One region of the Enterobacter sp. CFEC122 genome, then DNA from elsewhere that is predicted to be linked to it. Evidence: predicted binding sites of a transcription regulator. Region 1 holds the regulator's gene; each other region holds the start of a gene.
The links. Region 1 encodes CRP, which controls carbon source genes, mostly activating them, when cyclic AMP is high. Its sites were predicted from a motif close to ATGTGANNNNNNTCACAT; they were not measured.
Positions count from the first base shown of each region.

Region 2: the regulator CRP is predicted to act here: its motif matches at 1,835-1,852, upstream of ACVCAM_RS15080 (YjcB family protein).
Region 3: the regulator CRP is predicted to act here: its motif matches at 1,554-1,571, upstream of ydfZ (putative selenium delivery protein YdfZ).
Region 4: the regulator CRP is predicted to act here: its motif matches at 1,578-1,595, upstream of focA (formate transporter FocA).

Region 1 covers NZ_JBRIQR010000028.1:55,522-58,654, reverse strand. Annotated here, with positions in the region: gene ACVCAM_RS18355 (phosphoribulokinase) at 1-471, shown strand, start outside; gene ACVCAM_RS18350 (OsmC family protein) at 557-961, opposite strand; gene crp (cAMP-activated global transcriptional regulator CRP) at 1,273-1,905, shown strand; gene ACVCAM_RS18340 (YccS/YhfK family putative transporter) at 1,963-3,133, shown strand, end outside.
Region 2 covers NZ_JBRIQR010000020.1:5,661-8,793, forward strand. Annotated here, with positions in the region: gene ACVCAM_RS15075 (EAL domain-containing protein) at 1-1,277, opposite strand, end outside; gene ACVCAM_RS15080 (YjcB family protein) at 1,913-2,194, shown strand; gene ssb1 (single-stranded DNA-binding protein SSB1) at 2,257-2,781, opposite strand; gene uvrA (excinuclease ABC subunit UvrA) at 3,033-3,133, shown strand, end outside.
Region 3 covers NZ_JBRIQR010000015.1:114,078-117,210, forward strand. Annotated here, with positions in the region: gene ACVCAM_RS12775 (mannitol dehydrogenase family protein) at 1-1,209, shown strand, start outside; gene ydfZ (putative selenium delivery protein YdfZ) at 1,253-1,456, opposite strand; gene ACVCAM_RS12785 (universal stress protein) at 1,744-2,175, shown strand; gene ACVCAM_RS12790 (GntR family transcriptional regulator) at 2,211-2,897, opposite strand; gene ydfG (bifunctional NADP-dependent 3-hydroxy acid dehydrogenase/3-hydroxypropionate dehydrogenase YdfG) at 2,989-3,133, opposite strand, start outside.
Region 4 covers NZ_JBRIQR010000001.1:236,169-239,301, forward strand. Annotated here, with positions in the region: gene pflB (formate C-acetyltransferase) at 1-610, opposite strand, end outside; gene focA (formate transporter FocA) at 662-1,519, opposite strand; gene ycaO (30S ribosomal protein S12 methylthiotransferase accessory factor YcaO) at 1,926-3,133, opposite strand, start outside.

The sequences.
Region 1 (3,133 bases):
GGCGGCGTGGTCACGCCGCAGCACGACGTGGCGCGCCACGTGGATCTGCTGGTTGGCGTGGTGCCTATCGTTAACCTGGAGTGGATCCAGAAGCTGACGCGTGACATGAGCGAGCGCGGCCACTCGCGCGAAGCAGTGATGGATTCGGTGGTGCGCTCCATGGAAGACTACATCAACTTCCTGACGCCGCAGTTTTCCCGCACCCATATCAACTTCCAGCGCGTGCCGACGGTGGACACCTCCAACCCGTTCGCGGCCAAAAGTATCCCATCCCTGGATGAGAGCTTTGTGGTGATCCATTTCCGCAATCTCGAAGGCATTGACTACCCCTGGCTGCTGGCGATGCTGCAGGGCTCGTTTATTTCTCACATGAATACATTAGTCGTACCGGGCGGAAAAATGGGGCTGGCGATGGAGCTCATCATGACGCCGCTGGTGGAGCGATTGATGGAAGGGAAACAGATCGCGTGAGTTTTTTGCCCGGTGGCGCTGCGCTTACCGGGCCTACGGTCGTGCTTTTGTAGGGCGGGTCAGCGAAGCGCCACCCGCCAAAACATTAAGCCTCGATCACTTCATACGAATGGGTGATTTTTACCGCTTTCTCCAGCATTAACGCGACAGAGCAGTACTTCTCCGCAGACAGGTCCACCGCACGTGAAACCGCCGCGTCTTTCAGTTCTTTACCGGTGACCACAAAGTGCAGATTGATGTGGGTGAACAGGCGTGGCGCCTCTTCGCGGCGTTCTGACGTGAGTTTGACCTCACAATCCGTCACGTCATGACGGCCTTTTTGCAGAATCGACACCACGTCAATGGCGCTGCATCCCCCTGCCGCCATCAGCACCATTTCCATTGGGCTGGGCGCTTTATCGCCGGAGTTACCATCCATCAAAATCTGATGCCCTGACGCGGACTCGCCCAGGAACGTTAAACCTTCAACCCACTTCACGCGCGCTTGCATATTCTTAAACTCCAACGTTGCATTTTTGGTGACAGATTACGCGTGCGTTACATTTCTCGCAATGGAAGGCGACCTGCATCATGCTGAAGCGAGACACCAGGAGACACGCGGCGAAAGCTATGCTAAAACACTCAGGATGCTACAGTAATACATTGACGTTACACATGTATGCAGAGGACATCAAACTTTACTGGCTGCGAAACGTTACGGTAGCCGACTTCCCAGGGTATGGGTAAGAATTCGATTGCAACCCCAGAGTCCGGATGCATCTGATGACTCTGGTGACAGCTTATAACAGAGGATAACAGCGCATGGTGCTTGGCAAACCGCAAACAGACCCGACTCTCGAATGGTTCTTGTCTCATTGCCACATTCATAAGTACCCATCAAAGAGCACGCTGATTCACCAGGGTGAAAAAGCGGAAACGTTGTATTACATCGTTAAAGGCTCGGTGGCAGTGCTGATCAAAGATGAAGAAGGGAAAGAGATGATCCTTTCTTATCTGAACCAGGGCGATTTCATCGGTGAACTGGGCCTGTTTGAAGAGGGCCAGGAACGTAGCGCCTGGGTTCGTGCAAAGACAGCATGTGAAGTGGCTGAAATTTCTTACAAGAAGTTCCGTCAGCTGATTCAGGTTAACCCTGACATTCTGATGCGTCTCTCTTCCCAGATGGCGCGCCGTCTGCAGGTCACCTCAGAGAAAGTGGGCAACCTCGCCTTCCTGGACGTGACGGGCCGCATCGCACAAACTCTGCTGAACCTGGCGAAACAGCCGGACGCCATGACCCATCCGGACGGCATGCAAATTAAAATTACCCGTCAGGAAATTGGTCAGATCGTCGGTTGCTCCCGTGAAACAGTGGGCCGTATCCTGAAAATGCTGGAAGATCAAAACCTGATCTCCGCCCACGGTAAAACCATCGTGGTCTACGGAACGCGTTAATTCCGCTTAAACGGCGTGCCATCGCAAGGTGTCACGCCGTTTTTGTCTCTACTCCTCATGTGGCGCAGGCTGATCTATCACCCGGAAGTCAACTACGCACTGCGACAAACGCTGGTGTTGTGTCTACCCGTGGCCATCGGCCTGATCCTCGGACACCTTCAGCAAGGCCTGCTCTTTTCCCTCGTGCCCGCCTGCTGCAACATTGCCGGCCTGGACACACCGCATAAGCGCTTTTTCAAACGACTGATCGTGGGCGGCTGCCTGTTTGCTGGCTGTAGCCTTGCCGTACAGCTTTTACTGGCCCGGGACATCCCGCTGCCGCTGATCCTGACGGTGCTGGCGATGACGCTCGGCGTCACGGCGGAAATCAGCTCGCTGCACGCCCGCCTGCTACCCGCCTCGCTGATTGCGGCCATCTTCACGCTGAGCCTCGCCGGGAATATGCCGGTGTGGGAGCCGCTGCTGATCTACGCTCTGGGGACACTGTGGTACGGGCTGTTTAACTGGTTCTGGTTCTGGCTGTGGCGGGAACAGCCGCTGCGCGAATCCCTGAGCCTGCTCTATGTGCAGTTGGCGGAATACTGCGAAGCCAAATACACCCTGCTCACCCAGCATACCGATCCGGAAAAAGCCTTACCGCCGCTGCTGACGCGCCAGCAGAAGGTGGTGGATCTGATAAGCCAGTGCTATCAGCAGCTGCATATGCTCGCCGCCAACAAGAACCACGAGTACAAACGGCTGCTGCGCACCTTCCAGGTAGGCCTGGATCTGCAGGAGCATATCTCCGTTAGCCTGCACCACCCGCAGGAGGTGCAAAAGCTGGTTGAGCGCAGCCACGCCGAAGCGGTGATCCGCTGGAACGCGCAGACCGTCTCGGCACGCCTGCGCGTGCTGGCTGACGATATTCTCTACCACCGCTATCCCACGCGCTTTAACATGGAAAAACAGCTCGGCGCGCTGGAGAAAATCGCCCGTCAGCATCCGGATAACCCGGTCGGCCAGTTTGCCGCCTGGCACTTTAGCCGCATCGCCCGCGTGCTGCGCACCCAGCGCCCGCTTTATTCCCGCGACCTGATGGCAGATAAACAAAAACGGCTTCCCCTGTTGCCCGCGCTCAAAAGCTATCTGTCTCTCAAATCGTCCGCCCTGCGCAATGCCGCACGAATTAGCGTGATGCTCAGTATCGCCAGCCTGATGGGCATGGCGCTGCATCTGCCGAAGCCCTACT
Region 2 (3,133 bases), on a different contig from region 1:
GTACCGAAATCATCGATCGCCACTTCATACCCCGCCTGACGGAAAGCCTGAATCACCGGCGTGGTTTTAGGCACATCGATAAAACCGCGTTCCGTCACTTCAATTTTGATTTGCTGCGCGCGGACGGCGTAGTGGCGAGCCTTCTCAGAAATCATGGCGATCAGCCGCGAGGAGTGGAAATCCGTGGCCGACAGGTTAATCGAAATATAGAGATGCGGATGCTCGGCCAGGAAATGGCCCAAATCGCTGAACACTTCCTCAACGACGTAATCCGTAATCCGCTCGCTCATCCCCTCATTTTCAGCCAGCGGAATAAATTCAGCCGGGCTCATCACCTGCCCGTTAAAACCCGGCCAGCGTAACAACGCCTCCGCGCCGACACACCGGTTGTTCTTGATATCAATAATCGGTTGATAGTGCACGCAAAGCTGGCGTTTGTTCAGCGCCCGGTGCAGTAAACGCCCCGGCGAATTAAGCTCACGATGAGTACGGGACCAGACCAACAAAATAATAATGCTGCAGATCATGCCCAGCGGCAGCGTTAATGTCGCCTGATGATAAAGCGTTTCATAAAAGCGTTTATTCGATGTCGACACGATGGCCGCAATCGGTCTTTTAGGGGATGTGACGATCGTATAAAAGCGGTTATCTTTTTGAAATACCGATTCCTTATCCCGAATCAGCGAATTTAATAACGAAACGTTGGCTTTCTGACTGACGGAAAAGAAAGCATTGGTTACCGTGTCGTAAACCCCCCACGAGAGAGAATGATCCGCGGACATGACTTCGCTGTATGAAAGTGGATTAACGACCACTACATAATTTCCGCGCTGCATATATGTCATTTTATAGCCAGTATAAAATGGGGTGTCGCGATAATAATAGATAGCGACGTCAGGTTTTCGCGTGTAATTAGCGACGGGTATGGCGTAGGGTTGATCCGGTGTAAAAACGGTCGAACAAAGAAAATTCTGACCTTCAGCGTAAATTAAATCGGCAACAAACAGGCGACCACGAACAACGTTCAACATATATTGACGGTGTCCCGGGGTACAGAGCTCGCCCCGATATTTTTCGGCCTCGTCCCGGGCCAGATCAACCTGTTGTATAACCAGCTCAGTTTTGTCTAAAGCCAGTTCAGCAAATGTCCGTAGCTGGGCGCTTGTTTCAGACACGGCTCTTAGCTGGGCAAACCATAGCGCAAGCATCACCGGCAGCATAACTACCATGATGATCCCTACCACCCTGAGCATCTTGCGCCGCGCGCTACGATTCATTTCCCGCCCTATATCCCTGCATGTTGTACGCCTGTAGTAATGAAGGCCGGATGCTGTGTTAAACAGGTGATTACGTTGCATGAATCATGCGAAGTTAGCAACTGACTTTTCGTATTAAAAATCTTAAATTTCGTTATGACGATAATATTTTCCCGTAAGTGAAACTGTAAGTATTCGTTCCGTTTCAATTAAGGAAAATAATTATCCAGCCCTCGAGGGCGGAGGGAAGATAACACAACAGACGATCGTTGATTAAGCCAAACTTCTGGCAGCATGAAAAAAGCGCACCTTTATCATGACGTTTTATGCTATTTACTGTGGGGCATTGTGTGCGTTGATTTATAAATAATCAGTCTTCGCCGCACTATTTTATGATTCGACTGAGCCCCTCTTATAAAAACCGAATTTGAGGTATCACCACTAGCCCGATGGACGTTTCCGGCACGCTGGGGGGCGCCTCCTCGCGCGCCGAAGGCAGGGCCAGCCTGCACACACTCTTTACCTGAGGAATAAAAACCGTTTTTTGATCGCACAGACACTGGCGAATAAATCAACAAATGTGATATAGTTCACACATATTCTGTAACGAGAAACACCGTTTCATTCAGGTCGTCTGTTTTGTAGAGGATGGGTTTATGGCAACCATTACTACCAGCATGGTTCTCCTGCGCTGGCCTTTGTTGAGTGCGGTACTGATGTTTTTGGCCAGCACGCTGAACATTCAGTTTCGTAAATCTGACTACGCGGGTCTCGCTGTCATCAGCACGCTGTTGGGGCTGGGTGCAGCATGTTGGTTTGCAACGGGGCTGCTTGGCATTACCCTGCTGGATATCGCCGCCGTCTGGGAAAATATCAAAGTGGTGATGGTTGAAGCGATGAGCCACACGCCACCAGACTGGCCAATGGTGATTACCTGATCCCTTTATGGAATAAAAAAACCCAGACGATGTCTGGGTTTTTTGTTTGAAGGACGCACAAATCAGAACGGAATGTCGTCGTCGAAATCCATTGGCGGTTCGTTAGACGGCGCCGGAGCAGACTGCTGCTGCGGACGAGACTGCGCGCCGCCGCTGAACTGGTTGCCGCCCTGTGGCTGCTGAGGCTGACCCCAACCGCCCTGCTGCTGGCCGCCACCTGCTGGTGCGCCACCGCCCTGACGGCCACCCAGCATCTGCATGGTGCCGCCGACGTTAACCACGACTTCAGTGGTGTACTTCTCAGCACCGGACTGATCGGTCCATTTGCGGGTACGCAGCTGGCCTTCGATATAGACCTGAGAACCTTTACGCAGATACTCACCGGCCACTTCTGCCAGTTTGCCAAACAGCACAACGCGGTGCCATTCGGTCTGCTCTTTCATCTCACCGGTCGCTTTATCACGCCAGGATTCGGAAGTAGCCAGCGTAATGTTGGCAACTGCGCCACCACTCGGCATGTAGCGTACTTCCGGGTCCTGGCCCAGATTACCGACGAGAATCACCTTGTTTACGCCTCTGCTGGCCATGTTCGTGTCTCCTGAATACGTTTCTTAATAGTGTAAACGCGCGAGTGTACCATTTCCACGCTGCATTTTGATAGCTGCGAGATGGATTCCAGAGTTCTCGTGCGAACATAACATTGTTACACAGTCCGTCAGAAAATGCATTCCAATACTGTATATTCAAACAGGTCAAATTGTGTCATAATTAGCCGTTTCTGACAGCCGTTTGTCCTTCAAACAAACCAGGCAATCCGTGTTCCAACCGGGAAAGGTGAATGGATAAGATCGAAGTTCGGGGCGCCCGCACCCACAATCTCAAGAATATCAACCTCATAATCCCTCGCGACAAACTCATTGTCGTGACCGGGCTTTCGGG
Region 3 (3,133 bases), on a different contig from region 1:
TGGACCTCCCGCGTGGTTGGCGTGGTAAAAAAGGCGCTGCATGCGCAGGTTGACGGGCTCGAGACCGTGCTGGCCGCGATGTGCGAACCGCAGGTGGCGATTGTCTCGCTGACCATCACCGAGAAAGGGTACTGCCATTCCCCGGCGACAGGGCAGCTGATGCTCGATCATCCGTTTATCGTCGCAGACCTGCAAAACCCGCACCAGCCAAAATCTGCGCCGGGTGTGGTCGTGGAAGCGCTGGCGCGGCGTAAGGCGGCGGGTCTGCCGGCGTTTAGCGTGATGTCCTGCGATAACATGCCGGAGAACGGTCACGTGATGCGCAATGTCACCTGCGCGTACGCCCGTGCGGTAGACGGTGAGCTGGCGGACTGGATCGAATCCCACGTTACTTTCCCGTCAACGATGGTGGATCGCATCGTGCCTGCGGTCACCCCCGACACGCTGGATAAAATTGAACAGCTTACCGGCGTGCGCGATCCGGCGGCGGTGGCCTGTGAACCGTTCCGTCAGTGGGTGATCGAAGATAACTTTGTGGCCGGCCGTCCAGCGTGGGAAAAAGCCGGAGCCGAGCTGGTGTCAGATGTTATTCCGTTTGAAGAGATGAAGCTGCGCATGCTTAACGGCAGCCACTCATTCCTGGCGTACCTGGGCTATCTGGCGGGCTATCAGCATATTAACGACTGTATGGAAGATGAAAACTACCGCGTCGCCGCGCACGCCCTGATGCTTAACGAGCAGGCGCCTACGCTGAAGGTCAAAGGCGTCGATTTAGGACGCTATGCCGATCTCCTGATTGCCCGCTACAGCAACCCGGCCCTGCGCCATCGGACCTGGCAAATTGCAATGGACGGCAGCCAGAAGCTTCCGCAGCGCATGCTGGATTCCGTGCGCTGGCACCTAGTGTATCAGAAGCCTTTCCCGCTGCTGGCGCTGGGCGTGGCAGGGTGGATGCGCTATGTCGGCGGCGTGGACGAGCAGGGTAACGCGATTGACGTGAGCGATCCGCAGCTGGCAGTGATTCAGGCGGCGGTTAAAGGCAGTGCGGAAGGGGAAAGCCGGGTCAGGGCGCTGCTCGGCATCGAGGCCATCTTCGGCAAGGAGCTACCGCGTGAAGCCGTCTTTGTTGATGCGGTGATGAAGGCATACCAGACGCTGCTGCAAAAGGGCGCGAAAGCGACCGTGGCGCAGTACGTGTCTCAACGGTAATTCAGTACATGCCGCCGTTCGCGGCGGCATCTCTGCGCACCGTTTAGTGCATACCCAGGCGAATCAGCTCAATCGGTTCGAACTTACCTTCGCATCCTTCCACTTCAACCGTTTTGCTGCGGCGCACCTGCGCGGCATCCAGCCCGTCGCTGTGGATCGCTTTAATCACGCCAGTTTTGCCTGTGCCGTTAATCATGACGCGGCTGCCGGTGGTGATTGCATTGCGGTTACGGTCGTATGTCATCATGGTATTTTCTCCTCTCTAACCTGTTCGTTACGGCGTTATTTCAGGGTTGCCGTTCACGGGGCATATAAATACGCCTGTCTGCATCAGATGTTTTTGTTTTTGATCAAACTCACACTTTTTTCTTTATTGCGTCGGGTGCTGACGGTTCACGACAGCAATTGACAAAGCAGACCGTTATTTTCATTAACTGATAGTTTCATCAGGGAAGCGTTGAGGGTTGGTTTATTTTCCCGGTGCCATTCTGGATACAGGAAATAACCCTTTCATCGGAATAAGGAGCCAGGCTTATGTATAAGAAGATTTTGATGCCTGTTGATGTATTTGAAATGGATTTGAGTGACAAAGCGGTTCGCCACGCGGCTAACCTCGCGAAGGCCGAGGGCGCGTCGATTACCCTGGTCAATATTCTGCCGACCAGCAGCCGATCCCTGCTGCGCGGTTTTAACGCCGATATTAAAAAGTTCGAAGAATATATGACTGAGGAATCCGGGAAGAAAATGAACGCCTTAAAAAGGCTGTTCGACATCTCGCCGGAGAAAATTGACAGCCTGGTTCGCTTTGGCAACGTCCGCGATGAAATTATCAGGCTGAGCAAAGAGGGGGAATATGACGCGATCGTCATCGGGTCGAAAAATCCGGGCATCACCACCCATCTGCTGGGATCAAATGCGGAATCTATCCTGCGCTACGCAACCATTCCGGTGTTAGTCGTTCGCTAACCCTCTCGCCGCACCCGAAAGGGCGCGGCGAAATATTATTCTTCGCTAAACCACTCGCTATTTTCCTGACGAATCAGCTGCACGGATTCGCTAATTTCCTGCAGATGCAGCGTCATCGCTTTTTCCACGCCGTCCGGGTCGCGTTTTTCCAGCGCGCTGAAAATATCATGGTGTTGTCGGAGCAGCATTTCCGGTGGAGAGACGTGATCGAGACTCATATAACGCACGCGGTCGATGGTGGCCTTGATGTTTTCGATGGTGTCCCAGGCCAGCTGGCAATCTGCAATCTGCGCCAGCTTCTGGTGGAATTCATCATCTAGCTGGAAGAAATCATTCAGCTGCTTACGGTCAATCGCAATCCGCTGCTGATGCAGGTTTTGCTCCAGCAGGTAACACTGCTTGTCGTTGATGAGCGTTGCGGCACGCCGCGCCACCGCGCATTCAATGGCCTGGCGAACAAAACAGCCGTTGCGCACCTGAGAGAGTGAAATTTTGTTCACATAGCTGCCGCGCTGCGGGCGGATCTGAATCAGACCGTTTTCCGCAAGCTTAATAAACGCTTCACGCACCGGCTGACGGGAAACGTCAAAACGCACGGACACCTCTTTTTCAGAAAGCGGCGTTCCCGGTGGGATCAGGCAATGGACAATATCACGTCGCAAAATGCGATAGATTTGCTGGTTTACGGGCTGGGTGGGATTGAGTTGCGATTCAGCGGCCATGAGTTGTCATTTCTCAGAGAGTTAGCCTGAACATACTACCATTCTTTTATAACCCGAAACAGACCCGGCCCGCAGGCCGGGAAGGGCAGCGTTAGCTACGATGGACGCTAAGCCCGGCAAAACTCTGGCTGACCGGCATCATTTCTACGGTATTGATGTTGACGTGTTTTGGCAGCGTCGCCACCCACCAGACCGTTTCGGTGACGTCTTCCGGCGTCAGGGCGTTAGCGTTTTCA
Region 4 (3,133 bases), on a different contig from region 1:
GGGAAACAAACTGCGCGTACTTGTCTTTCATCAGGAAGTCGATACCGTACAGCGCAACGCGACGGTAGTCACCGATGATACGGCCACGGCCATATGCATCTGGCAGACCAGTCAGAACGCCAGATTTACGGCAGTTCAGAATGTCTTTGGTGTAAACATCGAATACGCCCTGGTTGTGGGTTTTGCGGTATTCGGTGAAGATTTTTTTCAGCATTGGGTCCAGCTCGCGGTTATACGCTTTGCATGAACCTTCAACCATTTTAATACCACCGAACGGGATGATTGCGCGTTTCAGTGGTGCTTCAGTCTGCAGACCAACGATTTTCTCAAGGGCTTTGTTGATATAGCCAGCATCGTGAGAAGTGATGGTGGAAGCAACGGAGGTGTCAAAATCAACTGGCGCGTGAGTGCGGTTTTCCAGTTTAACGCCTTCCATTACGCTGTCCCACAGCTTGGTGGTCGCGTCAGTTGCGCCAGCCAGGAAGGATTCGTCACCTTCATACGGGGTATAGTTTTTCTGAATGAAGTCACGTACGTTTACTTCATTCTGCCAGTCACCTTTCGCAAAACCTTCCCAGGCTGTGGCTAACTTTTCATTAAGCTCGGACATGTAACACCTACCTTCTTAAGTGGATTTTTTATTTACTGCCTGAGAAAACCATCAATGATGATCGTCGCCACGCAGGTAAATGACCCAGTATGTCAACCCAACTAACAGACCCCCACCGATAATGTTCCCGATAGTGACAGGGATCAGGTTATCAGTAATGAAATTCATAATAGTCAGGTGTGAGAAACTTTCCGGGGATGAACCAACTGCGGTCCAGAACTCCGGGCTCGCAAAGTCGCGGATAACAATGCCCATTGGGATCATGAACATATTGGCGATACTGTGCTCAAAGCCGCTGGCAACAAACATCGCAACCGGCAGAACCATAATTAAGGCTTTGTCCATCAGGCTACGACCCGAGTAGCTCATCCATACAGCCAGGCAGACCATCAGGTTAGCGAGGATGCCGAGAGCAACGGCTTCGATAAATGTGTGGTGCATTTTGTGGTCGGCGGTTTGCAGGACGTTAAGGCCCCAGCCACCGTTGGCGGTCATGTACTCGCCAGAAAGCCACATCAACAAAACAAAGAGCAGACAACCAACCAGGTTACCCACGTAAACATTAAGCCAGTTACGTGCCAGCTGACCCCAGGTAATTCTTCCGCTCGCCTTTGCCACGACAATCAGCACCGTTGAGGTGAAGAGGTCGGCGCCGCAAATGACGCAAAGAATCAGACCCAGTGAGAAACAAATGCCGCCAATCAGTTTGGCCATGCCGAAAGGCATTCCGGCAGTACCGGTGGTGGCGGTGATGTAGAAGACGAAAGCGATAGAGATGAACACACCAGCCGTGATCGCCAGATAGAACGTCTTCATCGGGTGTTTCGTTGCTTTATAGACACCTGCTTCTTCGGCAACTTTGGCCATCGCAGCAGGGAGTAAAAGATCAAAAGGGTTGTCAGCTTTCACACTAACTCTCTCTTTATTAAGTCGGCGACGAGATACTAACAAAGCATTATAGAAGAGAAATTGATATAGATCATATCTCGCCTGGCTTATAGGCCCGCAATGTGTATGGATTTACAGCAAATGCGGAGTAAGTATTTGATTATCCGTATAAAAATAAATTTTAAAAGTTATGAAAAGAGTTGAATTTTTTCGTTCGGCCACCTCTTTATCAGTTAATTAATATGGAGTATTAACCATAAAAAGTAACAGTAAAGCCCAGATCAATATTATTATATTTACCCGTGTTTAACTTTATTATTACAATCAACAATCATTGCCGAAGGAAATAAAAAAAGGGGCAATGAAATTGCCCCGTAATATAGCCCAGACGATTGAATACGCCTACTGCTGGTAATGTTATGTGCGCTTATTTTGACCAGTAAGCGGCTTTTGCTTTCTGCAGCTTTTCGTAGGCCTTCAGCAGCGACTGATGCGCCGGGAAGGCTTTCAGATCGCTATCAACAGCCTGCAGGCCATAGAACGGCGCTTCGCCGCTCAGGGCTGCGCTGGCTGCTTCAACGGCCTCAGCGCCGTACATACGCACGAAAGCATTCAGATATTGCAGCGGTTCGCGATCCTCTTCCTGTGCAAGCAGCAGCAGGGTTTGCAGGCAGCGGTAATAGTTGGTGCGCTCGGCAGAGAAGACCGACTGGTTGAACTCCATGGTCCACTCGGTCCAGGCCAGGGCCTGATCCAGATCGCCGCCCGCCAGGGCCAGCATCGCTTTCAACTCACCGATGCGCAGGGTGTACCAGCCGTTGTCTTTACCGGTCGCCAGGCCCAGGAGTTCGCGTACGCGGGTGAAATCATCGTGGCCTTCTTCGTCCAGCTGGGCGATCAGGTTCAGATAATCTTCTTTCTCCCATTCGCTGCCCGGCAGAGCCAGCAGCGTTTCTCGCAGATGCGCGCCCATGCTGTTGTTTGCCAGCCACAGATCTTCCGCCGGATAGATATCAGACATGCCAGGCACGATGATGCGGCACGCGTAAACGCCCAGGTGCTCGTAATCGGCAATGTACACTTCCTGGTCTTCCGCGTTAAAGATCGCCATCAGCGTCGCGAACTCTTCTTCCGTGGTACCGGCAAAGCTCCAGTCCACGAACGGATAGTCCGCGTCCTGCTTGAACATATCCCAGGAAATTAAGCCGCTGGAATCGATGAAGTGGGTTTCGAGGTTGGTATGCTCGGCCACTTCTTCATCGTCAAACGTTGGCGGCGTAAACACGTCGAGATCTTTCAGGCTACGGCCCTGGAGCAGCTCGGTAACGGTACGCTCCAGCGCCACGCCGAAGTCCGGGTGCGCGCCGAAGGAGGCGAAGCAGGTGCCGTTGGTCGGGTTAAACAGCACGACGCAGATCACTGGATACTTGCCGCCCAGCGAGCCGTCATACGCAAAGATTGGGAAACCTTCTGCTTCCAGCTTGGCGATGGATTCCACCACGCCCGGGTAGCGCGCCAGCACCTCTGCCGGAATTTCAGGCAGGCTGATGGATTCGGCAATAATGCGGTTTTTGATATGACGCTCGAAGACTTCAGACAGCCCCTGCACGCGCGCTTCATTGCGGGTGTTACCGG